Regions from separate parts of the Arthrobacter sp. NPDC080082 genome, predicted to be linked through region 1. Evidence: riboswitches for the same ligand, from Rfam matches in the RefSeq annotation. Region 1 holds a riboswitch; each other region holds the start of a gene.
What was found. A riboswitch is a leader RNA that binds a small molecule or an ion and turns the genes downstream of it on or off. The one in region 1 is predicted to bind thiamine pyrophosphate.

Region 1 (7,552 bases):
GTGGCCAGCGACCTGATCTACCGTTTAGCTTGGCGCGGAATCAGCCGCTTCCCGAAAGAGTCCTAGACTACAAATAGAAAACCCCCTTTAGGGGAACGTGAACACTTTGATTGGCTGGGAGGCCTTGCTGTGGAAGTAAAGATCGGCATTCAGAACATCGGCCGCGAAATCGCCCTGGAGTCCGGCCAGGACGCCGACGCCGTGGCGGCGCTGGTCAGCGAGGCCATCGCCAAGGGCACCGAGCTGCGCCTCACCGATGAGAAGGGCCGCCAGGTAATCGTGCCGGCCGGCGTCCTCGGCTATGTTGAGATCGGCGCCGAAGAGGTCCGCCGCGTCGGCTTCGGCGCCCTCTAGGACCCGCTGTGCTCTCCCTCATCGTGGTGGCGATGGTGGCCGTTGCCGCCGGCTTCGTCGTCTGGGCCAATGGCAAGCGGCATGCCAAGTACGGCATCGCCGTACCCGCCGGTGTCGCCCTCACGGTGGGGATGCTCAGCTGGATCATCTTCCAGGCCGCGGGCCTCGGCTATCAGCCGGGCCTGACCTGGATCCCGTGGATCCTGCCGCTGCTGCTCGCCGCGGCCGCCGCGGTTGCCGCCGTCGTGCTCCTGGGCCGGTCCCGCACCGCCCAGGACACGGAGCGGCTGAACGCCATCCTGCGCTCCTAGCCCCCTACAGCGCCTGCTGCAGCACCCAGCGGTTGCCGTCCGGATCGCTGAGGTGGGCGAATAGGACGCCGCCCATGTCCTCGATTTCGCTGACCTCCGCCCCGCGGCCCACCAACTCCGCGCGCGTCGCGGCCAGGTCCGGGGTCACCAGTTGCAGCCCCTCGAGGCTGCCGGGCTTCATCCCGGTCATTCCCGTCCCGATCACAATTGACGCCGCGGAGCCGGGAGGCGTCAGCTGGACCACCCGCATCCCCGGGATGTGTTCGACGTCGTGGTCCAGCACGAACCCCAGTCGCTCGGAATAGAACTCCTTGGCCGCGTCGACGTCGGCCACCGGAACCTGGATCACTTCTAGGCGCATCTTCATGCGCCTAGGCTACCCCGCTCCCCCGGCGGGTAGCCGCGGTCCCTGGCCGCGGTCCCTAGAGGAACTCGGCGCGGCCTTCCATGCCGGAGGACGCCAGCGCGTGCTCGCGGCGCGGGATGCGGCCGGCCAGCCGGGCCAGGCGGCCCGCGGCGACGGCGTGTTTGAACGCCTCTCCCATCAGCACCGGGTTCTGTGCCCTGGTCACCGCGGTGGCCAGCAGCACGGCATCGCAGCCCAGCTCCATGGCCAGCGCCGCATCCGAGGCCGTGCCGATGCCGGCGTCGAGGACCACGGGTACCGAGGCCCGGGAGACGATCAGTTCGATGTTGTGCGGGTTCAGGATGCCCAGGCCGGTGCCGATCGGCGCGCCCAGCGGCATGACGGCCGTGGCACCGAGGTGCTCCAGGCGCAGCGCCAGGACCGGATCGTCGTTCGTGTAGGCGAAGACCTTGAACCCGCGCGCCACCAGCTGTTCGGTGGCGTCGGCCAGTTCCAGGGCGTCCGGAAGCAGCGTCTGTTCGTCGGCGATCACTTCGAGCTTCACCCAGTCCGTCTCCAGCGCCTCGCGGGCCAGTTCGGCGGTGAGCACCGCGTCGCGGGCGGTGAAGCATCCTGCGGTGTTGGGCAGCACCCGGATGTTGCGGTCGGCCAGCAGTTGGAACAGCGATCCGCTCTCGGCCGGGGAGTAGCGGCGCATCGCCACGGTGGTCAGTTCCGTGCCGGACGCTTCCAGTGCGGCGCCGAGGCCGTCGAGGCTGGGTGCGCCGCCGGTGCCCATGATGAGCCGGGAGCCCAGCTCCACGCCGTCGAAGGTCACCGGGTCGCGGTGCGCCGTGGCCTTCACGGCGGGCTCCTGCGCGGTGTCTGCTTCCTTCATGCCGTTCATCCTCCCTGTACCGCGGTGACGAGTTCGACGTCGTCGCCCTCGATGAGTTCTGTTGCGTGCCACCGGCTGCGGGGCACGACCTCGGCGTTGCGCGCGACGGCGACGCCGAGTTTGCGTCCGTCCGTGGCCTGGCCGTTGTCCGCCAGGGGCCGGCCGGTGACGCCGCTGACGAGGGCGCCGACCGTGGCGTTGTCCGGGAGCGCGTGCGGCTTCCCGTTGAGGGTGATGTTCATGCGGTTGTCCTGTGGGTCGCGGGGTGGAGAGCATTGGTAGGGCTGTGCGCCTGGCTGGTCGACTGGCTGTGCTCAGCGTCCGTGTGCGGGCGGTCGAAGCGGTCCGGGAGGAACCCGTCCCACCGCGGGTCCGGGGTGCCGTCCAGCAGCTCCCGGCAGATGGCCGCGGCGGCCGGGGTCAGCAGCACCCCGTGCCGGAAGAAGCCGGTGGCGATCACCAGGCCCGGGACGTGGCCGCCGCCGGCGGCACGGACCCGTCCCAGCAGCGGGGCGTTGTCCGGGGTGCCGGGGCGGGCCCTGGCCGTGGCCTCGTCGAGTTCCAGCTCGGCGACGGCCGGGACCAGCTGCTGGGCGTCGCGCAGCAGCTGGTAGACCCCGCCGGCGGAGACGGCCCGGTCCCGGGCCTGGTCCTCGCGCTGGGTGGCGCCCACCACCACGGTGCCGTCCCCGCGCGGAACAATGTAGACCGGGACGCCCCGGACCAGTCCGCGCACGGTGGAGCTCAGCAATGGACGCAGCCGTTCGGGCACCCGGAGCCGGAGGATGTCGCCGTGGACCGGCCGCAGCGGCAGGGTGAGCCCGGCCGGGAGGTCCTGCAGGGCGGCGGCGCCCAGGCCGTTGGCCACGATGGTCTCGACCGACCGGATCTCCCCTCCCCCGCTGAGCCGCACGCCGGCGACCCGGCCGTCCGCCTGGATTAGGCCCTCGGCCCGTTGCGGGACGGCCCGGAACCCGGTGTCGGCGGCCAGCAGCGCCGTGATCCGGGTGATCAGGCGGCGCGGGTCCACCTGATGGTCGGCGGGGATCTCGAAGGCGCAGGAGATCGCCGGGCTGAGCAACGGTTCGCGGCGGCGGGCCTCCCGCACGGTGAGGGGTCCGACGGACAGGCCGGAGGCCAGTTGGAGGGCGCGCAGGTCCGCGAGCGCCTGGCGGTCCGCGGCGTCGGCGCCCACGGCGAGGGTCGGCGTCGTGAGATAGCCGGTGCCGGCGCCTTCGTCGCCCCCGTCGGCGAGGCTGCCGGCGAAGGCGGGCCAGAGCCGGGAGGACTCCAGCATCAGGGGCAGGAGGCCCTCCTCCTGGTAGTGGAGTTCGCTGACGGGGGCTAGCATGCCGGCGGCGGCCCAGCTGGCGCCGTCCCCGGGGGCGTCGTCGACCAGCGCCACGGTGCGTCCGGAGCGCCGGAGTTCCCAGGCGATGCCGTAGCCGATCACGCCCCCGCCAATCACGGCGACGTCGACGGCGCCGTGGCGGCCGTCAGGCGGGGCCCCGGGGCCGTGCGGCCGGGCCTTAGGGCTGGGGGTGGTGTTCATGGGTTCCTTCCCTACGCCGGTACTAGCCGGATCAGGTCAAGCGGTCGGCTCTGACGCCCTCTCAGCCCTGCGCCGTCACCGGCCTGCGGGGCTCCCGCGGTATGCGCCCAGTTTAGAGGAACTACGCTTGGGGCATGAGCCAGGATGTCCACAGCACCGCCCGTTTGTACCTCTGCACCGATGCCCGCAAGGACCGCGGAGACTTTGAAGCCTTTGTCGATGCCGCGTTTACCGGGGGCGTGGACATCATCCAGCTCCGGGACAAGACCATCGAAGCCGCGGAGGAACTGGAGTTGCTGGAGGTCCTGCACACGGTCGCGGCGCGCCACGGCCGGCTCTGGGCCGTCAACGACCGCGCGGACCTGGCCTCGCTGGCCGGCGCGCCGGTGTTCCATATCGGGCAGAAGGACATTCCGTTCGGAGCGGCCCGGGACTTCCTCGGCAAGGACACCGTGATCGGCCTGTCCACTCACACCCCGGAGCAGGTCGACGCCGCCATCGCCGCCGCGCCGGGCCGGAGCGGGCTGGACTACTTCTGCGTGGGCCCGGTCTGGGCGACACCCACCAAGCCCGGCCGGGCCGCCGTCGGCCTGGACCTGGTCCGCTACGCCGCCGACGCGATCGAGCACGCCGAGGCCGCGGGCGACGGCGGCAAGGTGGCCGGCGTCGTGCCGTGGTTCGCGATCGGCGGCATCGACCTGACAAATGTGGAGCAGGTCCTCGACGCCGGGGCCCGGCGGATCGTGGTGGTCCGGGCGATCACCGAGGCGGAGGACCCCGCCGCTGCGGCGCAGGCCCTGCTCGCCGCCCTCGACGCCCGGGCTTAGTCGCGGCCGTGCCTAAGCGCGGCCGGTCGCCTCGGCCTCACCGGCCGCAGGCCCTCTACCCCGCCAGGCCCAGCAGGGTCATCCGGCGTGAGTGCGCCGTGGCCAGCGAAGTCAGCAGCGCCCGGACCGGATCCGTGCCCGCAGGGACGCCGTTGCCCGTTGCCCCGTTGCCCGCTGCTTCCGAACCCTGGACGGCCAGGAAGGCGTGGTCGGCCGCGACCCGCTGCGCCTGGGTCAGCGCCTCGCCGAGAAGCCGCCGTGCCCACAGCGCCAGCCGGGAGGCCAGCCGGGGATCGTCGGCCAGGGCCTGCTTGAGCCGTTCACGCAGCACCCCGGTGGCCTCTTCGGAGGCCTGGACCTGCTCCACGAGTTCCGCGGTGGCGGGATCCAGCCGCGGAATCAGGGAACGGTAGAAGTCGGCGGAGACGGTGTCGATGACGTAAGCCTTCATCAGCGACTCGAACCAGTCGGCCGGCCGCGTCCGCTCATGGAAGTGGTCAACCGAGCGCTGGAACGGCACCATGGCGCCCTCCACGTCCTCACCCACGGCTTGCAGCCGGGCGCACACCAGTTCGTAGTGCTCGAACTCCCGCACCGCCAGCCGGCCCAGCACTGCCCGGTCCCGGAGGGTGGGCGCGTAGCGGGCGTCGGAGGAGAGCCGTTCAAAGGCGGAGAGTTCGCTGTAGGCCATCACGCCGAGCAGGTCCGTGAGAAAGCGGTGATCGCGGGCGGAATCCGGCGTCGGAGTGCTCATCGTTCAAGACTAGCGGCGGATTTCGGGCTACCCTGACTTTCGTGTCTCACCATCGCCTGACGCCGAGCGTCCGCCAGCAGCAAAACCAGCTCGCCGGGGCGCTGAAGGCCCTGCGAACAGTACTGGAACTGCCTGGGCCGTTCCCCGAGGAGGCGCTGCGCGACGCCGAGGCGGCGGTGGCCGGGCACGAACTTCCCGGCCTGGACCTGACCCACGTGGAGTTCGTGACGATCGACCCGGCGTCGTCCACGGACCTGGACCAGGCCCTGTTCATTGACCGCTCCGGCGACGGATACAAGGTCTTCTACGCGATCGCCGATGTCCCGTCCTTCGTGGCCCCCGGCGGCCCGCTCGACGCCGAGACGCGCCGCCGCGGGCAGACCTTCTACACGCCCGAGGGCCGCATCCCGCTCCACCCCGAGGTCATCAGCGAGGCCGCCGGCAGCCTCTTGGCCGGCCAGCTCTGCGCGGCCTTCGTCTGGGAGTTCGAGCTCGACGCCGCCGCCGAGGTGTCCTCGGTCCTGGTGCGCCGCGCCCGGGTCATCAGCCGCGCCAAGCTCAGTTACGCCGGGGTGCAGGCGGACCTCGACGCCGGCACGGCCGCCCCCGTTCTGGAACTGCTGAAAGAGGTCGGCGGCAAGCGGGTGGAGCTCGAGCGGCAGCGCGGCGGAGCGAGCCTGAACATGCCGGACCAGGAAATCGAACAGCTCCCCGACGGCGGCTACCGGATCGTCGCGGCTCCCCCGCTGCCGGTGGAGGACTGGAACGCGCAGATCTCGCTGATGACCGGGATGGCCGCCGCGGGCCTGATGCTCGAGGGCAAGGTGGGCATCCTGCGGACCATGCCCGCGCCGGACGAACGCTCCCTGCGCCACTTCCGCCGGCAGACCGGAGCGCTCGGCAAGCCGTGGGACGGGCAGACCAGCTACGGGGAATACCTGCGCACCCTGGACCCCACGGACCCCAAGCAGCTGGCCATCCTGCACTCGGCCGGGATGCTGTTCCGCGGCGCGGGGTACACCCCGTTCGATGGCAGCGTCCCGGACGACGCCATCCAATCCGCCATCGGCGCGTCCTACGCGCACTCCACCGCCCCGCTGCGGCGGCTGATCGACCGGTTCGTCCTGGTCATCTGCGAGGCGCTCTCGAACGGCGCCGAAGTTCCCGCCTGGGCCCGGGAGGCGCTGCCGTCCCTGCCCGCGATCATGGCCGCCTCGGACCAGCTCGCCGGGAAGCTGGAGCGGATGTCGCTGGACACGGTCGAGGCGGCGCTGCTGGTCAACCACGTCGGCCAGGAGTTCGACGCCGTCGTCATCTCCGGGTCGAAGCCCGCCAACGGTAACGGCGCGGGGGCCGGCAACGGCAACGGGAATGGGACAAAAGCGAACGGAAACGGCAACGGTCCGTCCGGAATCGTGCAGATCGCGGAGCCGGCCGTGACCGCCCGATGCCCGGGTGAGATGGAGTCGGGCAGCCTGGTCCGGGTACGCGTCGTCTCGGCTGACATCGCCGCCCGCGAGGTGCGGCTGGAGCTCGCGGGCTGAGGCCGCACCGCGCCGCAACGGCCGCGCCGTCGGGGACGCAGGGGCCGAACGGCTAGACTGGAAGGGTAGTAATGGATGCCCGGTCGTTGATTTCCTCGTAATTTCGAATCAACAAGCCCGCCCCTACGCGATCTTGAGACACACCCGCTGGTCCCAGTGCCAGCATCTAGATAGCCCGCGATCGGCTCCACTGGACTTGCTTGCGCCTACCGAGCGTGCTCCGGAACGGCCCTCCGCCGCCCCGTCGAGCAGGCAGCGCAACCCAAATGAATAAGGAAACTCCCCGTGAGTGAATTGCACACGCATCAGCTTCTGACCGACGAATCCGGCACGGAATCGATCGAACCGGAAGAAACCATCAGCTCCGACGAGGCGCCCCACGCCCTTCCGGAAAAGACGTTCGCCGACTTCAACGTCCGCGCCGACATCGTCGAATCCCTGGCGGACGCCGGGATCACACACCCGTTCCCCATCCAGGCCATGACCCTGCCGGTGGCCCTGGGCGGCCACGACATCATCGGCCAGGCCAAGACCGGCACCGGCAAGACCCTCGGCTTCGGCATCCCCGCGCTGCAGCGGGTCATCGGCCGCGACGACGCAGGCTACGACGCCCTCCCGACACCGGGTGCCCCGCAGGCCCTCGTGATCGTCCCCACCCGCGAGCTCGCCGTCCAGGTCGCCAACGACCTGCAGAACGCCGCCCGCAAGCGCAACGCCCGGATCGCCACCATCTACGGCGGCCGCGCGTACGAGCCGCAGGTCGATGCGTTGCAGAAGGGCGTGGAAGTTGTCGTCGGCACCCCCGGCCGCCTGATCGACCTGTTCAAGCAGAAGCACCTGGTGCTCAAGAACGTGAAGATGGTCATCCTCGACGAGGCCGACGAGATGCTGGACCTGGGCTTCCTGCCCGACGTCGAGACGCTGATCGCCGCCACCCCGGCCGTGCGCCAGACCCTGCTGTTCTCC
Region 2 (7,552 bases), on a different contig from region 1:
GATCTCCTCAGTGCTGTTCCCGGTCCGCAAGGTCCCGGAATGATTGTAATGCGGTTAAAACACCGGTGGAGCGGACCCATTGGCCCGCCCCACCGATTGTGAAACGTAGGTGTTACTCTGCGGCTGCAGCAGCCACGATGTTCACGACGCGACGGCCGCGGCGGGTGCCGAACTCGACAGCGCCGGGGGTCAGTGCGAACAGGGTGTCGTCGCCGCCGCGGCCAACGCCGGCGCCCGGGTGGAAGTGGGTGCCACGCTGGCGGACGATGATCTCGCCGGCGGAAACAACCTGGCCGCCGAAGCGCTTCACGCCGAGGTACTGGGCGTTGGAGTCACGACCGTTGCGAGTGGAGCTCGCGCCTTTTTTATGTGCCATTTGGAATGCCTGCCTTCAAAAAATTCTGGGAAACTGCGGGAACCTGATCAGTAACGGAAAGTTACTTGATACCGGTGATCTTGACCTTGGTCAGTTCCTGACGGTGACCCTGGCGCTTCTTGTAACCGGTCTTGTTCTTGTACTTCTGGATGACGATCTTGGGACCACGGAGGTCTTCCAGGATCTCAGCCGTAACCGTTACCTTAGCCAGGTCCGCTGCGGCAGACGTGACCTTGTCACCGTCCACCAGGAGCAGTGCGGGCAGCTCAAAGGTGCTGCCGGCTCCACCGGGGACGCGGTTCAGGGTAACGAAGTCTCCAACAGAAACCTTCTCTTGGCGGCCGCCTGCGCGGACAATCGCGTACACCACTGGGGAACTCACTTCTCTCGACGTTTATTACTAGATTTGCGTGCGGAACCTGGCCCCGAAATACCGGAGCGGCTCACGCTGTGCCTCAACGCCGGCAGGTTCCCCGGGGGAACCCATGAGCTATCCCGTGGATCATCCGTCCCGCGTGGGGTGGACAGGTCCTCAGGGTCATAACCCAAGTGTTGGCGTAAGCACCGAAGATCAAGACTACGCTAATTTCGCCTTCGGCCGCAAACGAGGCAGGCCCCGGAGAGTCGGGCGTGACCGGTGCCACAGTGCCGTTTTCCAAGGAACCGGACCGGGCGCCGCAGCCGCTTTCGGGAACCGCGCCCCACCACCTTACCGGCCGCGGCTCCCGTTCCGGGTCAGGCGTGCAGCCTCGGCGCGTCGAAGAAGTCCACCTCGAAGCGCACCGAGTGGACGAACGCCTCGGTCATGGCGCCCCGTTCGGCGGCGGAACCGCGGCGGGCGGCGGCATCCGTGTAGCGGATCGCCTGCCGGGTTGACTCGGCGAAGGCCGCGTCCGCGTAGGTCCGCAGCCAGGCGGCGTAGGGGTGGCCTTCGTCCGCGCCCGCGGCGAGGAACTGTGCGTGCAGCGCGGCGCCCACCTCGGCATAGAGCCAGAAGCACGGCAGCGCCGCGGCCACGAGGACCCCGTAACTGCCGGCCAGGGACGCGGCATGCAGGTGGTCCACGTAGGACTTGGTAACCGGACCCTGCCGCGGGGTGCCGGCGCGCCCGGCGAGCCAGCTGCGGTGCAGTTCCGACTCAACCTCCAGGCACTGGGCGGCCGAGCGTGACCAAAACAGCTGCTCGGCCTCCGTCGGGGCAAGCGCGGCGGCGCGGGAGAGCACCCGGGAGTAGCCGTTGAGGTAGAGCGCGTCCTGGCCGAGGTAGTAGGCGAACTCGTGCTCCGGCAGGGTCCCGTCGGCCAGGCCCCGGATGAAGTCCAGGGCGTAGATCTCCGACAGGCCCTCCGCGGCGATGGGCTCGAGGCCGGTGGCAAAGTCGCCGGGTTCCCTAAGGCGTTCCGTGAAGTGTTCCGTGCCGGCCCCGGGCCCCGATTCCGCCGGCTGGGCGAGGTGGTGGAAGTGGTGGACGGGTCCGTTGCCGGTGCCGACGTCGAGCCGGACGGCCTCGCGCAGCGCCCCCAGCAGCCAGGGCTTGACGCGGCGCAGCGCCGCTTCCCAGTCCCCGCCGGCGGCGTAGGCCGTGGCAAGGGCCGAGGACAGCGAGCACCCGGTGCCGTGGCTGTTGCGGGTGTCGACCCGCTCCCCCGGCACCACCACGGTCTCGCTGCCGGGCAGTCCCGCGCTGTTGACCAGCGCGTCCGGGCACCCGCCGTCGGCGTCCTCCTCGAGATGGCCGCCCTTGACCAGGACCGTGGTTCCGGCCAGCGCGGAGAGGCGCTTGCCCTGCTCCAGCGCCTCCGCCCAGCCGGCGGCGACCGGTTCATCCAGCAGGAGGGCGAGTTCGGCCAGGTTCGGGGTGACCAGGTCGGCGAGCGGCAGCAGGGTGTGCAGGGCCGCGACGGCCGATTCCTGCAGCAGCCGGTCACCGCTGGTGGCAACCATGACGGGGTCCAGGACGACGACGGCGGGCCGGGTACGTTCCAGCCACGCCCGCACCGCGTCGATGACGCCGGCGTCGCCGAGCATGCCGATCTTGACGGCGTCGATGGTGATGTCCTCGGCGATGGCGTCCAGCTGCTCGGTCAGGAAGGCGGCGGGGGGCACGTGCACGGACCGGACGCCGCGGGTGTTCTGCGCGGTCAGGGCGGTGATGGCGGCCATGCCGTAGCCGCCCATGGCCGCGATGCTCTTCAGGTCCGCCTGGATTCCGGCGCCGCCGGAGGGGTCGGAACCGGCGATGGCCAGGACCCTGGGGACCGGGGCCCGCCCGGTGGCCGCGTGGGCCGTGCCGGCCGACGCCTCGGGTCCGGCGGCGTCGGCCCTGGATGCCGGGAACACCGTCTGCAGGAAACTGGCGCCGGCCGCGGGAGTGGTTGAGAGAGCCGCGGGTGCTACCGCGGGTTGGGTCGAAGACAAGAGACATCCCTTCGCCGGTGCTAACCGGACAGGTTCAACGGGTGTGGATCTCAGCCGGCCCGATGCGCGGCACCCCGTGTCGCGTTCCAGCGTAGCGCCCCTCCCCGGTTTCGCTGCCCGGCGGCCCGTTCTGCCCGGTCCCACCTCCGGCCGGACTCCCCTTAACCGGCTCGCGGGTACCGCCCGGAGTCGACGCTTCGAAACGTCGAGTCCGGGAGATACCCGCGAGTGGTACTGAGCGGTACCGGGTGGTGCGGCGGCGGAGCGGTTTAGAGCTCCGAGGCCGGTACGCCGACGCCGAGGATGATCGGGCCTCCGTTGTCCTTGACGACCGGCTTGACCGTTTCCGGTGCCTTGGCCTCGTGGACGGAGCCCTGGCCGGACGGGGCGGAGGCCTGCCGGCGCTGCTCGACGGCGGTCTCGTTGGCTGCCCCCTGGGCACGGCTGGCACTACGGTGCCGCCGCGGACGGCGCTGGCCGGTGGCCGGTTCCGCTGCCGCCGGAGTGCGGGTGGCGACGGGGGCCGCCGTCTGCGCGGCCGTCTTGGGAGCCTCCTGCCGGCGGGTGTCCTGCTTCGGAGCCTCCTGCTGCCGGGTGTCCTGCTTCGGAGCCTGCTGCGGGGCAGCTTCCCGACGGGTTTCCGGCTCGGCCGCACGGTTGCGGGCGTTCGGCGGCTGGATCCGGGCCGTGCGGGCACGTCCCCGGCCCCGGGTGGCTCGGGACTGGTCAGCGGACCGACCGCCGGCCGGAGCCTCGGCGGGTGCCTCAGCCTCCGGGGCAGGGGCATCCACGGACCGTTCCTCCACAGCCGGCGCTTCCACGGACGGGGCGGCCTCGCGGGCCGCGGTCGCCGTGGTCCCGGACTGGCGGTTCCGCGAGTCCGAGTCGCCCAGGTTGGCGAACGCCTCAGTCAGCAGGTCCAGGGTCAGGGCCGGCTGCGGCGCCTGTTCGGCGTGCTCGACGAAGGGCAGTGCCACCTGCTCGCCCCCGAAGGTCAGCACGGCGGCGGGACGGCCGGCTGCTTCCTCGGTGGAGGCCAGCTCGACGGCGGCGTCCAGGGCCGCTTGCCGTGTCTCGGCGTCGGGCGCTGCGCTGGCGTCGCCGTCGTGCAGGTGGGCCGCGTGGGCGGCCGCCGCGATATTCGCCAGCGCTGCACGGGTGGCCTCGGCCTTGGCGTGCCGCTCGGCCTCGGTGGGCTCGTGGTGCCCGGCCGCCGGCACCTGCTGCTGCTGGCCCTCGGTGCCCTGGCCGCCCTTGCCGCGGCGGCGCTTGCGCTCGTTGCGGGCGGCGGGCTGCTGCTCGGTGCGCGGAACATGGTGTTCCGCGGCGACGGTGTTGGCGCGGCGGTGCTCGACCGGTTCGTCGTGCGTGACGACGCCCCGGCCGGCGCAGGCCTCGCACTGCTCACCGAAGACTTCCAGCAGGCCGGTGCCCATCCGCTTGCGGGTCATCTGCACGAGGCCGAGCGAGGTAACCTCGGCCACCTGGTGCTTGGTCCGGTCCCGGCCCAGGCACTCCACCATGCGGCGCAGAACGAGGTCGCGGTTGGATTCGAGCACCATGTCGATGAAGTCGATGACGATAATGCCGCCGATGTCTCGCAGGCGCAGCTGGCGGACGACTTCCTCGGCCGCTTCGAGGTTGTTCTTGGTGACGGTTTCCTCGAGGTTGCCGCCGCTGCCGGTGAACTTGCCGGTGTTGACGTCCACCACGGTCATGGCCTCGGTGCGGTCAATCACGAGGGAGCCGCCGGACGGCAGGAAGACCTTGCGTTCCAGAGCCTTGTGGATCTGCTCGTCGATGCGCCAGGCGGAGAAGATGTCCGTGTCCTTGGTCCACTTCTCGAGCCTGCCCACCAGGTCCGGCGCCACGTAGGTGACGTAGGCCTCGATGGTGTCCCAGGCCTCCTCACCGGAGACGATCAGCTTGGAGAAGTCCTCGTTGAACACGTCGCGGACCACCTTGATGGTCAGGTCCGGTTCGCCGTAGAGGAGCTCCGGGGCGAGGATCTTGGTGGACGTGGCCTGGCTTTCGATGCCCTCCCACTGGGCGCGGAGCCGGTTGATGTCATGCGTCAGCTCCTCTTCCGAGGCTCCCTCGGCCGCGGTGCGGACGATCACGCCGGCGTCTTCCGGCAGGCGGTCCTTGAGGATGCGCTTGAGCCGGTTGCGTTCGACGTCGGGCAGCTTGCGGGAGATGCCCGTCATGGAACCGCCGGGCACGTACACGAGGTACCGGCCGGGCAGCGAGATCTGGCTGGTGAGCCGGGCGCCCTTGTGGCCCACCGGGTCCTTGGTCACCTGGACCAGGACGGAGTCGCCGGACTTGAGCGCGTTCTCGATCCGGCGCTGCTTGCCCTCGAGGTTGACGGCGTCCCAGTTGACCTCGCCGGCATACAGCACGGCGTTGCGGCCGCGTCCGATGTCGACGAAGGCCGCCTCCATGGAGGGCAGCACGTTCTGGACGCGGCCCAGGTAGACGTTGCCGATCAGGGAGTCCTGCTGGGTCTTGGACACGAAGTGCTCGGCCAGGACGCCGTCTTCGAGGACGCCGATCTGGATTCTGTCGTCGCGCTGGCGAACGATCATCTGCCGGTCCACGGATTCGCGGCGCGCCAGGAACTCCGCTTCGGTGATGACGGTGCGGCGGCGGCCGGTGTCGCGGGACTCGCGGCGGCGCTGCTTCTTCGCCTCCAGCCGGGTGGAGCCCTTGACCGAGGTGACGCGGTTGCTGACCGGCGCTTCGCTGACGGTGCGCGGCGCGCGGACTCGGGTGACGGTGTTGGGCGGGTCGTCGTCGCTGCCGCCGGTCAGTTCGAGGTCCTGGTCACCGCGGCGGCGGCGACGGCGGCGGCGGGACGTCACGCCGTCCTCCAGTGCGGCCTCGCGGCCCTCCTCGGCGTCCTCGTCGCCGGGCTCGGCGTCGGTGTCGGACCCGGCGACCCGGCTGCGGCCACGGCGGCCGCGGCTGCGGCGACGGCGGCGGTTGCCCTGCTCGTCGTCCTCGTCGTCTTCATCGGTGTCTGTGTCCTCGGCAGCTGCCGCGGCGGGGGCGGGACGGACGACGGCGGTGAGGTCCGGGGCCTGGAAGAGCATGGAGGTGACGGCACCGGGGGCGGAAGGGGCGAGGAACAACGACGGCGTTTGGGTTTCCTGCGCCTCCTCGGCGGGGGCCTCCGTTGCCGGGGCCTCCTCGCCGGGGGTTTCGGAGGCGACGGCGGGAGCGTCCTGGGCGGCAGCGGCGGCTTCAACCGTGGGCGCGTCGTCGGTGGCGCCGGCCTCCGGGACGGTTTCCGCGGGCACCTCGGCGGGGGCAGCCTTGGCGCGGCTGGCCCGGCGGCGGACCGGCTTGCGCGGGACATCGGCCTCAGCCTCGGCATCGGCGGGCACGTCGGCGGGGGCCACGGCCTCGGAAACGGTCAGGAGGGCGGGGGCTTCGTCCGCGGCGTCAGCCTCGGGTGCTGCGGCTGCCTTCGGGGCGGCCTGGCGGCGGGTGCGGGTCCGGCGCGCCGGGGCCTTCTCCGCTGCGGGTTCCTCCGCGGCATCGGCCGGGACGCTGTTGTCTGCATTGGCAGCGTCTGCTTCGGCGCCTGCGGCGGGAGCCGCGGCGTCGGCGGTTTCATCGGCCGGTGCGGCCGCTTCGGCCTTGGGAGCCGCTTTCTTTCGGGTGCGCGGTGCCCGTTTAGGCTTTTCCGGCACCTCGGTGGCGGTTGCGCCGTCGGTCATGGGGGCGTCGGAAACCGTTGCTTCGTCGTTGCCCGTTTCCAGCTGTTCATTATCCATATGAGGCCACGCTCCTGCCCCTGATGCGCCGCCACATCCGGCGCCCTGGGGGCATATATTTGTCAACACCCGCAGGCATTGACAGAAGTCAATTGAATACCCTCAGGTTCGCACTGGCCTTGGGGTGCGGCAGCCCTGGAGGGCCGGCGGCTTCGCTGCGAACCCGTTGATCGATGCATCACAACCAGGTGCCGTCCAATGGCATTGCGGGAAAACCGGATCATCAGACCCGGGAAGATCCCTGCTCCTCATTGGCGGTCTTGAATTCGAAGTCGCCGGACTGAAGCGCGAATGTGGTTCACGTCCCAGCCAGCTTCATTGTCTCACAGCACTCGGAAATGCCGGCTTAGGCCACACATCCCGGACGCACATGACACCGAATCACCGGTACGCGAGGGGGTGGCCGGGACCGGAACCCGGGATTCGTCCAGCCTCCGGCGATAGAATCGGCCTGAGCACGCCGTTCCGCAGCCACCGCTACGGTCGCGACGGACCAGAACACAGAGAACCTGACCATGAGAAGACCCAGCACCGAGAACCGACGCAAAGGACGAACGATCCATGCCCAGCATCTCCCACGCCCCTGACGACGTGGCCACCCCGGCACGGGACAACGGACCGGCCGAAGCGGACCGGCAGGTTCCGTCGATGACCCGGCCGCGGCCGTTCGGCTGGCTGCTGGTGATTACCGGCGTCGTCGGCTGGCTCGCCTCCGGCGCCTTGGTGCTGGAGAAGCTCGCCGTCCTCAAGGACCCCAGCCACGTCACCGTCTGCGACGTCAACCCCTGGATCTCCTGCGGCCAGGTGATGCAGACCTGGCAGAGCTCACTCTTCGGTTTCCCGAACATGTTCATCGGGATCGTCGCCTTTGCCGTGATCATCACCACCGGCATGGGCCTGCTGTCCGGCGCCCGCTTCGCCCGCTGGTACTGGATCGGGCTGCAGACCGGCGTGACCCTGGGCTTCGCCTTCGTGG
Region 3 (7,552 bases), on a different contig from region 1:
CCGTACGGGGTGTCATCGACGGTGCGGTGCCGGTCGGTGGTGAAGTCCCGAAGGTCGTGGACGGTGAGCTTCAGCAGTCCGTCCTGCCGGGCCTTCCCGATCAGGGACAGCTCCAGCGGGGCGAGGTACTCGGGGAAGATACTGACGACGTCGATCCGCATCTTAGGCGCGGTCCCCGTCTGCGTCCTCGGCGGCACTGTCGGCGGAGTCGCCGTCGTCGGGGGTCGCGGCGGTGTCCGTGTTGACCTCGAACAGGCCCGCCGGCGGGGTGACGAGGACGTACTTTTCGGCGACGTTGACCTCGGGGACGATCTGCTCCACGAACGGGATCAGGATTTCCTTGCCGGCGCGGTCCTTGACCACCAGCAGGTCCTGGACGGGCATGGTGTGCAGCGCGGAGACCGTGCCCACCACCTCGTTGCCCACCCGGACGTCCAGGCCGACGAGTTCGTGCTCGTACCAGCCCTCGTCGTCGTCCTCGTCGAGTTCTTCGGTTTCGATGAAGAGCTTGGCGCCGCGCAGGGCCTCCGCATCGTTGCGGGTCTCCACCTCCTCGAATGCCAGCAGCAGGATGTCCTTGTTCCAGCGCGCGCTCTCGACCGTGAGCGGCCCGGCGGACGCGGGCTCCACGACGAACTGGGTGCCCGGGACGAACCGGTCACCGGGGGCGTCGGTCAGCACCTGGACGGTGACCTCGCCGCGGATGCCGTGGGGTTTGCCGATTCGTGCCACCTGAAGCTGCATGCTGTCCTCTTGTTCGGGGATGGGAAGGATGGGTCGTTGTGGGGGCGCAGTGTGCGCAAAACAGTCCGGCCCCTCCACCAATGCTGGTGGAGGGGCCGGACAGAGATCAAGCGTGTGCTGGCTGCGCTACCGGCGGCGGTCGGTGTCGACGACGTCGACCCGCACCGGCTCACCGTCTGCCAGTGCCGCAACCACGGTGCGCAGTGCGCGTGCGGTCCGGCCCTGGCGGCCAATCACCCGGCCAAGGTCGTCCTGGTGAACGCGCACCTCAAGGGTGTCCCCCCGGCGGTTGTTCTTGGCACTGACCTTGACGTCCTCGGGGCTGTCTACAATCCCGCGGACCAGGTGTTCGAGCGCGTCTGCCAGCAAGTTACTCAGCCTCGGTGGTCTCTGCTTCGGCGTCGGCCGGGGCCTCGGCTGCGTCGTCCTTCTTGGCCTTCTTGGTGATGGCTTCCGGAATGATGACGGAGCCCTTCTCCGGGGCTACGAAGCCTTCCTTGGCAGCCTTGGTCTTCAAGGTGCCTTCCTGGCCGGGCAGACCCTTGAACTTCTGCCAGTCACCGGTGATCTTCAGGATCGCGGCAACCTGCTCGGACGGCTGAGCGCCGACGCCGAGCCAGTACTGGGCGCGGTCCGAGTCGACCTCGATGTACGAGGGCTCTTCGGTCGGGTGGTACTTGCCGATCTCCTCGATGGCACGGCCGTCACGCTTGGAGCGTGAGTCCATGACGACGATGCGGTAGTACGGGGCGCGCATCTTGCCGAAGCGCTTAAGGCGAATCTTAACGGCCACTTTTGTGGTCACTCCTGTTTCTGAAACGGGGTCGAACCCGGCGTTCTGCACCCGTGGGGCGGGCCATACTAGGGGGTTCTAAAAGGACAAGATCCAGACGCGGAGAGAGGGGCCACGCAGATCAAGTACCTGATCATTGTGCCAGATCACCGCGCCGATTTCGACTTAACACCCGCGGCGGGTCGCCGCGGGTGGCGCCGCAGTCCGGCTCAGGCAGTCCAGACGTACAGTTCGGTGCGGGCAGCGGGGTCGACGGCGGAGGCGAGCTCCGCGATCCGCCGGGTGTGGCCGAGGGCCTCGGCGGCACCGAAGGGCATGTCCTCCTCGGCCGCCCACTGCCCGGCGACGTCGGCCAGGACGCGTTCGCCCTCGTCGGTCTCGTAGCTAAGCAGCTCGGCGAGGGTCCGGACCATGGCGGCGGGCACGCCGAGCAGTGCGTCACTGGAGACGTCGACCATCGCGAGTTCGTAGTCGGCGCCGGCGGCGTGGACGGCGGTGCCGGCGAGGTCGCCCAGCCGTTCGATCTCGTAGTCGCTGATGCCCTCGATCCGGACGGCGTCCGGGCCGGCGGGGGCGCCCCCGGCGAGGGCGGCGGCCCGCTTGAGCGCGGCGTCATGGGTGGCGACGAAGACTTCGGTAAATCCCACGGGGCTCATCCTTGGATTTCGGGCGGCCCGGGGGCCGCGGCGTGTGGCGTGGTCCCAGCCTATCGGCTGGCGGCCCGGAGGCCGGTCAGCGGACGGCGACCCGGATCCGGTTGCGCCAGGGGTCGTCGAACCGGAGCTCCGCACCCGTGTGGTGGGACGCGACGCCGGCGACCTTGAGCCTGTCCGCGAGGGCGCCGATGTCGTCCCCGGAGGGCACCTCGATCAGCACCTCGCCCAGGCCCAGCGTGTCGCGCCGGGGGCCGGCGCCGCGGCTGTTCCAGACGTTCATGGCCATGTGGTGGTGGTAGCCGCCGGCCGAGACGAAAAGCGCCTGGCCGTGCCAGCCTGCGGTCTTTTCGAAGCCCAGGGTCCCGACGTAGAAGTCGTGGGCGGACTGCACGTCGCCGACCTGGAGGTGGACGTGCCCGACGCCGGCGCCGGTTTCGTGCTGGCCGGCGAGCGACGCCTCGGTGAGGTGCTGCTCCAGGTAACGCTGCGGCGGCAGCGCCAAGCTGTCCATGACAACATTCGCGCCATCCCAGGACCATTCCTCGCGCGGACGGTCCCAGTACAGCTCGATGCCGTTGCCCTCGGGGTCGTTGAAGTAGAAGGCCTCGCTGACCAGGTGGTCCGCGCTGCCGGTGAAGAACCGGGGATCGTACTGGGCTGCGGTGGCGACGGTGGCGGCCAGCGCCGCCTGGTCCTCGAACAGGAGGGCGGTGTGGAAGAGCCCGGCCTCGCCCCGGGAGGGGAGGTTCAGTCCCGGGGCCGGCGCGAGGTGCACCAGCGGCGTCTGGCCGCGTCCGAGGTAGAGGCCGCCGCCCTGCTCGGCCACCACCTCCAGGCCGAGGGCGCGCTGGTAATAGTCGGTCATCATCGCCAGGTCGCCGACCTTGAGCATCACGGTGCCCATCGAGAGGTCGGCCGGCAAGAGGTCCTGGGTGGCGGCGTTGGTGGTCATTGCATCACTCCGGTGCTGTGGGGTTCAGCCGTCATTCGGCGGCTCTCACCAGATAAAATTACTTGAAGCTTCAATTTATTCCGCGGATGCCGCGCCGATGACGTCCCCGCGGAGGACGACGGCGCGCAGATTCCGCAACGTGGAGAGATCCCGCCGCGGGTCAGCGGCGCAGACCAGGACGTCGGCGGGCGCACCCTCGGCGATTCCGGCGGCGCACAGCCAGGCCCGGGAGGACCAGGCGCCGGCGTCGAGGGCGGTGGCCGCGCCCAGTCCGGCGGCATGCAGTGCCTCCAACTCGTCGACGATCCGCCCGTGGGCAATCACGCTCCCGGCGTCGGTTCCCGCGTAGATGGCCACCCCGGCCTCGTGGGCCTCGAGGACCCGCTCGGCCCGGCGTTCCCAGAGCGTGCGCATGTGGGCGGCGTAGCGCGGGAACTTGGGTTCGGCCTGCGCGGCGATGTCCGGGAAGGTGGCGATGTTGACCAGGGTGGGGACGATCGGCACGCCTTGGTCGACGAAACGCGGAAGATGGCGGGGCAGCAGCCCGGTCGCGTGCTCGATGCAGTCGATGCCCGCGTCGAGCATGTCATCGAGGGTGTCCTCGGCGAAGCAGTGCGCGGTGACCCGGGCGCCCTCGTCGTGGGCGGCGCTGACGGCGTCCCTGACGGTGCGGGCGGGGAAGCTTGCGGCAAGGTCCCCGGCGTCGCGGTCGATCCAGTCCCCCACGAGCTTGACCCAGCCGTCCCCCGCCCGCGCCTGCTTCCGGACCTCCTCGACCAGGTCACCGGGGTCCACCTCAACGGCGAGGCCGCGCAGGTAGCGGCGGCTTCGGGCGATGTGGCGGCCCGCACGGATGATCCGGGGCAGGTCCCGCCGCTGCTGGATCCAGCGGGTGTCGTGCACCGCTCCGGCGTCGCGGACCAGCAGGGTCCCGGCGTCACGGTCCGTGCGCGCCTGCGTTTCGGCGACGGCGGCGTCCACGTCACCGCCGGGCCCGAGCCCGATGTGGCAGTGAGCGTCGACCAGTCCCGGGATTACCCACCCGTCGATGACTTGGTCCGGCGCCGCCTCCGGACGGTCGAAGGTCAGCACCCCGTCCACGGACCACAGGCCGCGCCGCTCCCGGTTCACGGCGGTGAGGACGGGCCCGGTGAATTCGATGATGCCGCTCATGGGTCCCAGCCTAATCGCGGCCGGCGGAAACCTTGGAGCCGTGTCCGGGGCCCTGTGGTAGCTTCGTCTACGACCACACGGGAGCCCTTGCAGGGGCTGAGATCGGGCTGAGGCAGCCTGCGACCGTTGAACCTGTCCGGGTAATGCCGGCGAAGGAAGTGAGTAACCCTTGCGCACCACAAATTCCCAGCACAGCCCTGCCCTTGCGTCGCACACGTTGGCCTACATCGAAGGCGACGGCCTGCGGGTCCCGGTGACCGAGATCGCCCTGGAGCCGTCCCCCGGCGGCACCCCAAATCCCCCGTTCCTGGCCTACCGCACGGCGGGGCCGGTCAGCGACCCGGTGGCGGGCCTGCCGCCGCTCCGTGCCGACTGGATTGCCGGACGCGGGGACACCGAGCCCTACTCCGGCCGGGAGCGCAGCCTTCTCGACGACGGCAAGTCCGCGGTCCGCCGCGGAGCCGCCTCGGCGGAGTGGCGCGGCGCTCCTCCGGCACCGCGCCGGGCCCTCCCCGGCCGGACCGTCACCCAGATGCATTACGCGCGGCAGGGCGAGGTGACGCCCGAGATGCGCTTCGTCGCGCTGCGCGAGAACTGCGACGTCGAACTGGTCCGCAGCGAACTCGCCGCCGGCCGGGCCATCATCCCGGCGAATATCAACCACCCCGAGTCCGAACCGATGATCATCGGGAAGGCCTTCCTCGTGAAGATCAACGCCAACATCGGCAACTCGGCCGTCACCAGCTCCATCGCCGAGGAGGTGGACAAGCTCCAGTGGGCCACCCAGTGGGGTGCAGACACGGTGATGGACCTCTCCACCGGGGACGACATCCACACGACGCGCGAATGGATCCTCCGCAACTCCCCCGTGCCCATCGGCACCGTCCCGATCTATCAGGCCCTGGAGAAAGTCAACGGCGAAGCGAACGCGCTGACCTGGGAAATCTTCCGGGATACCGTGATCGAGCAGTGCGAACAGGGCGTGGACTACATGACCATTCACGCCGGCGTGCTGCTCCGGTACGTGCCGCTGACAGCCAACCGGGTCACCGGGATCGTGTCCCGCGGCGGCTCCATCATGGCCGGCTGGTGCCTGGCGCACCACCGGGAGAACTTCCTGTACACCCACTTCGACGAGCTCTGCGAAATCTTCGCGAAGTACGACGTCGCGTTCTCCCTCGGCGACGGGCTGCGGCCGGGGTCGACGGCGGATGCCAACGACGCCGCGCAGTTCGCCGAACTGGACACCCTCGCCGAGCTCACGCAGCGGGCCTGGGAATTCGACGTGCAGGTGATGGTGGAGGGCCCGGGCCATGTCCCGTTCCACCTGGTCCGGGCAAACGTAGAACGCCAGCAGGAGCTGTGCAAGGGGGCGCCGTTCTACACCCTGGGTCCGCTCGTGACCGACGTCGCCCCCGGCTACGACCACATCACCTCCGCCATCGGCGCAACCGAGATCGCCCGGTACGGGACGGCCATGCTCTGCTACGTCACCCCCAAGGAGCACCTGGGCCTGCCGAACCGGGACGACGTGAAGACCGGCGTGATCACTTACAAGATCGCCGCCCACGCCGCGGACCTTGCGAAGGGCCACCCCGGCGCGCAGGAGCGGGACGACGCCCTGTCCAAGGCCCGCTTCGAGTTCCGCTGGCGGGACCAGTTCGCCCTGTCCCTGGACCCGGTCACCGCCGAGGCCTTCCACGACGAGACGTTGCCCGCCGAGCCGGCCAAGATGGCGCACTTCTGTTCCATGTGCGGGCCGAAGTTCTGCTCGATGCGGATCAGCCAGGACATCCGGAGCGAGTTTGGTTCCGCCGAGGCGCAGGCGGCCCGGGCCGACGCGGGCATGCGGGAGAAGAGCGAGGAGTTCCTCGCCTCCGGCGGCAAGGTCTACCTGCCGGATCCGGGGGTGGGGGCCGCCCGGGACTAGCAGGCTGGGACTAGGAGGCCCGGAGTAAGGAGGGGCGGGTTAGGAGGCGCGGGCGTGCCGGCTGCGGACGACGTCGGCGATAAAGGAGCGGATCGCCCGGTCCCCCTCCGGTGAGTCCTGCGGCCGGTGCCCGCCCGGGGCGGTGCGGTGCCGGGCGCCGGTCTCCACGAGGTAGCCGGCGATCTCCTCATACAGCGGTTCCCAGCCGCCGGTGAGGACCAGGGTGGGAACGCCAGGGACGATGTGCAGCGGCGCCTCCCATGCCGGGGCCTGCAGCCGGAGCCGCCGCGCCTCCCGGGCGTTATCCGCCGCGACTTCCCCGGCGGCGCCGTGCAGCGGGGCGTGCGCGGCGAACACCCGGCGGACGAATTCACGGTGGAAGTCCTCGTCGCCCAGGCTGTGCCGGACATCGAAGAGCGGTTCCATCAGGGCCCGGTGCGCGGCGGTGGCCGGCAGTTCCGCCGTCAGGGACAGGCAGGCCGGTTCCACCAGCGTGAGGGACTGGACCAGGTCGGGCCGTTCGACGGCGGCCATCATCGCGGCGATGGCGCCCTGGGAGTGGGCGACGACGTGGCCTCCGGCGGCACCGCGGCCGTCGTCGGCCAGTGCGCCGAGGACGATCCCGGCGTCGGCCGCGAAATCGGTTTCCAGCGGCTCGGCCACCGGGTCGAAGCCGTGCCGGCGGAGGAAGAGCGCGTCATAGGCCAGCGCCATGCCGTGCTGTTTCGGCCACGCCGCGGCACCGAAACTGCCGGCCCCGTGGACGAAAACTACGCGCTCCTTGAACATGCTCCAAGCCTATTCCACGGGTCCGTCAACGGGGCCGCGACATACGCCGCGGCCCGCCGCAGCGTGTCGCTACTTGCTGCCGCCGAGGAACTTGTCGAAGCCCTTGGGCAGGTTCAGCTGGGAGGGGTCGAAGTCGCCCTGCTGGCCGAAAGAGGCGCCGGTGGGCACGGCCTTGGCGCCGGCTGCGCGCCGTGCCTCCGCGTCCTTGAGCTCCTGTGCGGCCTTGGCCGGGTTGCCGGAGCGGGCCTTCTTCTTCGGCGCGGGCTTGTTGCCCTTGCGGGCCCCCCCGCCCATGCCCGGCATCCCGGGCATCCCCGGAATGCCGCCGCCGGCGGCCATCTTCTTCATCATCTTCTGCGCCTGGGCGAAGCGCTCCAACAGGCCGTTGACCTCGGAGACGTGCACGCCCGAGCCGCGGGCGATGCGGGCCCGGCGGGAACCGTTGATGATCTTCGGCGCGACCCGCTCGTGCGGGGTCATGGACCGGACGATCGCCTCGACCCGGTCGATTTCGC

Region 2: linked by a shared signal. The riboswitch ahead of AB0O44_RS05470 (bifunctional hydroxymethylpyrimidine kinase/phosphomethylpyrimidine kinase) and the one ahead of thiO (glycine oxidase ThiO) in region 1 are both predicted to bind thiamine pyrophosphate.
Region 3: linked by a shared signal. The riboswitch ahead of thiC (phosphomethylpyrimidine synthase ThiC) and the one ahead of thiO (glycine oxidase ThiO) in region 1 are both predicted to bind thiamine pyrophosphate.

What each region holds. Positions count from the first base shown of each region.
Region 1 covers NZ_JBFBKQ010000001.1:114,023-121,574, forward strand. Annotated here, with positions in the region: gene AB0O44_RS00445 (TetR/AcrR family transcriptional regulator) at 1-66, shown strand, start outside; gene AB0O44_RS00450 (DUF3107 domain-containing protein) at 130-354, shown strand; gene AB0O44_RS00455 (hypothetical protein) at 363-665, shown strand; gene AB0O44_RS00460 (VOC family protein) at 670-1,032, opposite strand; gene AB0O44_RS00465 (thiazole synthase) at 1,088-1,909, opposite strand; gene thiS (sulfur carrier protein ThiS) at 1,915-2,151, opposite strand; gene thiO (glycine oxidase ThiO) at 2,148-3,461, opposite strand; TPP riboswitch at 3,452-3,569, opposite strand; gene thiE (thiamine phosphate synthase) at 3,596-4,288, shown strand; gene AB0O44_RS00485 (ferritin-like fold-containing protein) at 4,344-5,042, opposite strand; gene AB0O44_RS00490 (RNB domain-containing ribonuclease) at 5,084-6,586, shown strand; gene AB0O44_RS00495 (DEAD/DEAH box helicase) at 6,872-7,552, shown strand, end outside.
Region 2 covers NZ_JBFBKQ010000002.1:243,586-251,137, reverse strand. Annotated here, with positions in the region: gene rpmA (50S ribosomal protein L27) at 113-376, opposite strand; gene rplU (50S ribosomal protein L21) at 438-746, opposite strand; gene AB0O44_RS05470 (bifunctional hydroxymethylpyrimidine kinase/phosphomethylpyrimidine kinase) at 1,112-2,623, opposite strand; TPP riboswitch at 2,784-2,881, opposite strand; gene AB0O44_RS05465 (Rne/Rng family ribonuclease) at 3,064-6,576, opposite strand; gene AB0O44_RS05460 (vitamin K epoxide reductase family protein) at 7,138-7,552, shown strand, end outside.
Region 3 covers NZ_JBFBKQ010000002.1:151,729-159,280, reverse strand. Annotated here, with positions in the region: gene trmD (tRNA (guanosine(37)-N1)-methyltransferase TrmD) at 1-161, opposite strand, end outside; gene rimM (ribosome maturation factor RimM) at 163-744, opposite strand; gene AB0O44_RS05005 (RNA-binding protein) at 871-1,113, opposite strand; gene rpsP (30S ribosomal protein S16) at 1,115-1,537, opposite strand; gene AB0O44_RS04995 (hypothetical protein) at 1,747-2,184, opposite strand; gene AB0O44_RS04990 (VOC family protein) at 2,270-3,145, opposite strand; gene AB0O44_RS04985 (amidohydrolase family protein) at 3,221-4,318, opposite strand; TPP riboswitch at 4,386-4,493, shown strand; gene thiC (phosphomethylpyrimidine synthase ThiC) at 4,488-6,248, shown strand; gene AB0O44_RS04975 (alpha/beta fold hydrolase) at 6,288-7,037, opposite strand; gene ffh (signal recognition particle protein) at 7,107-7,552, opposite strand, start outside.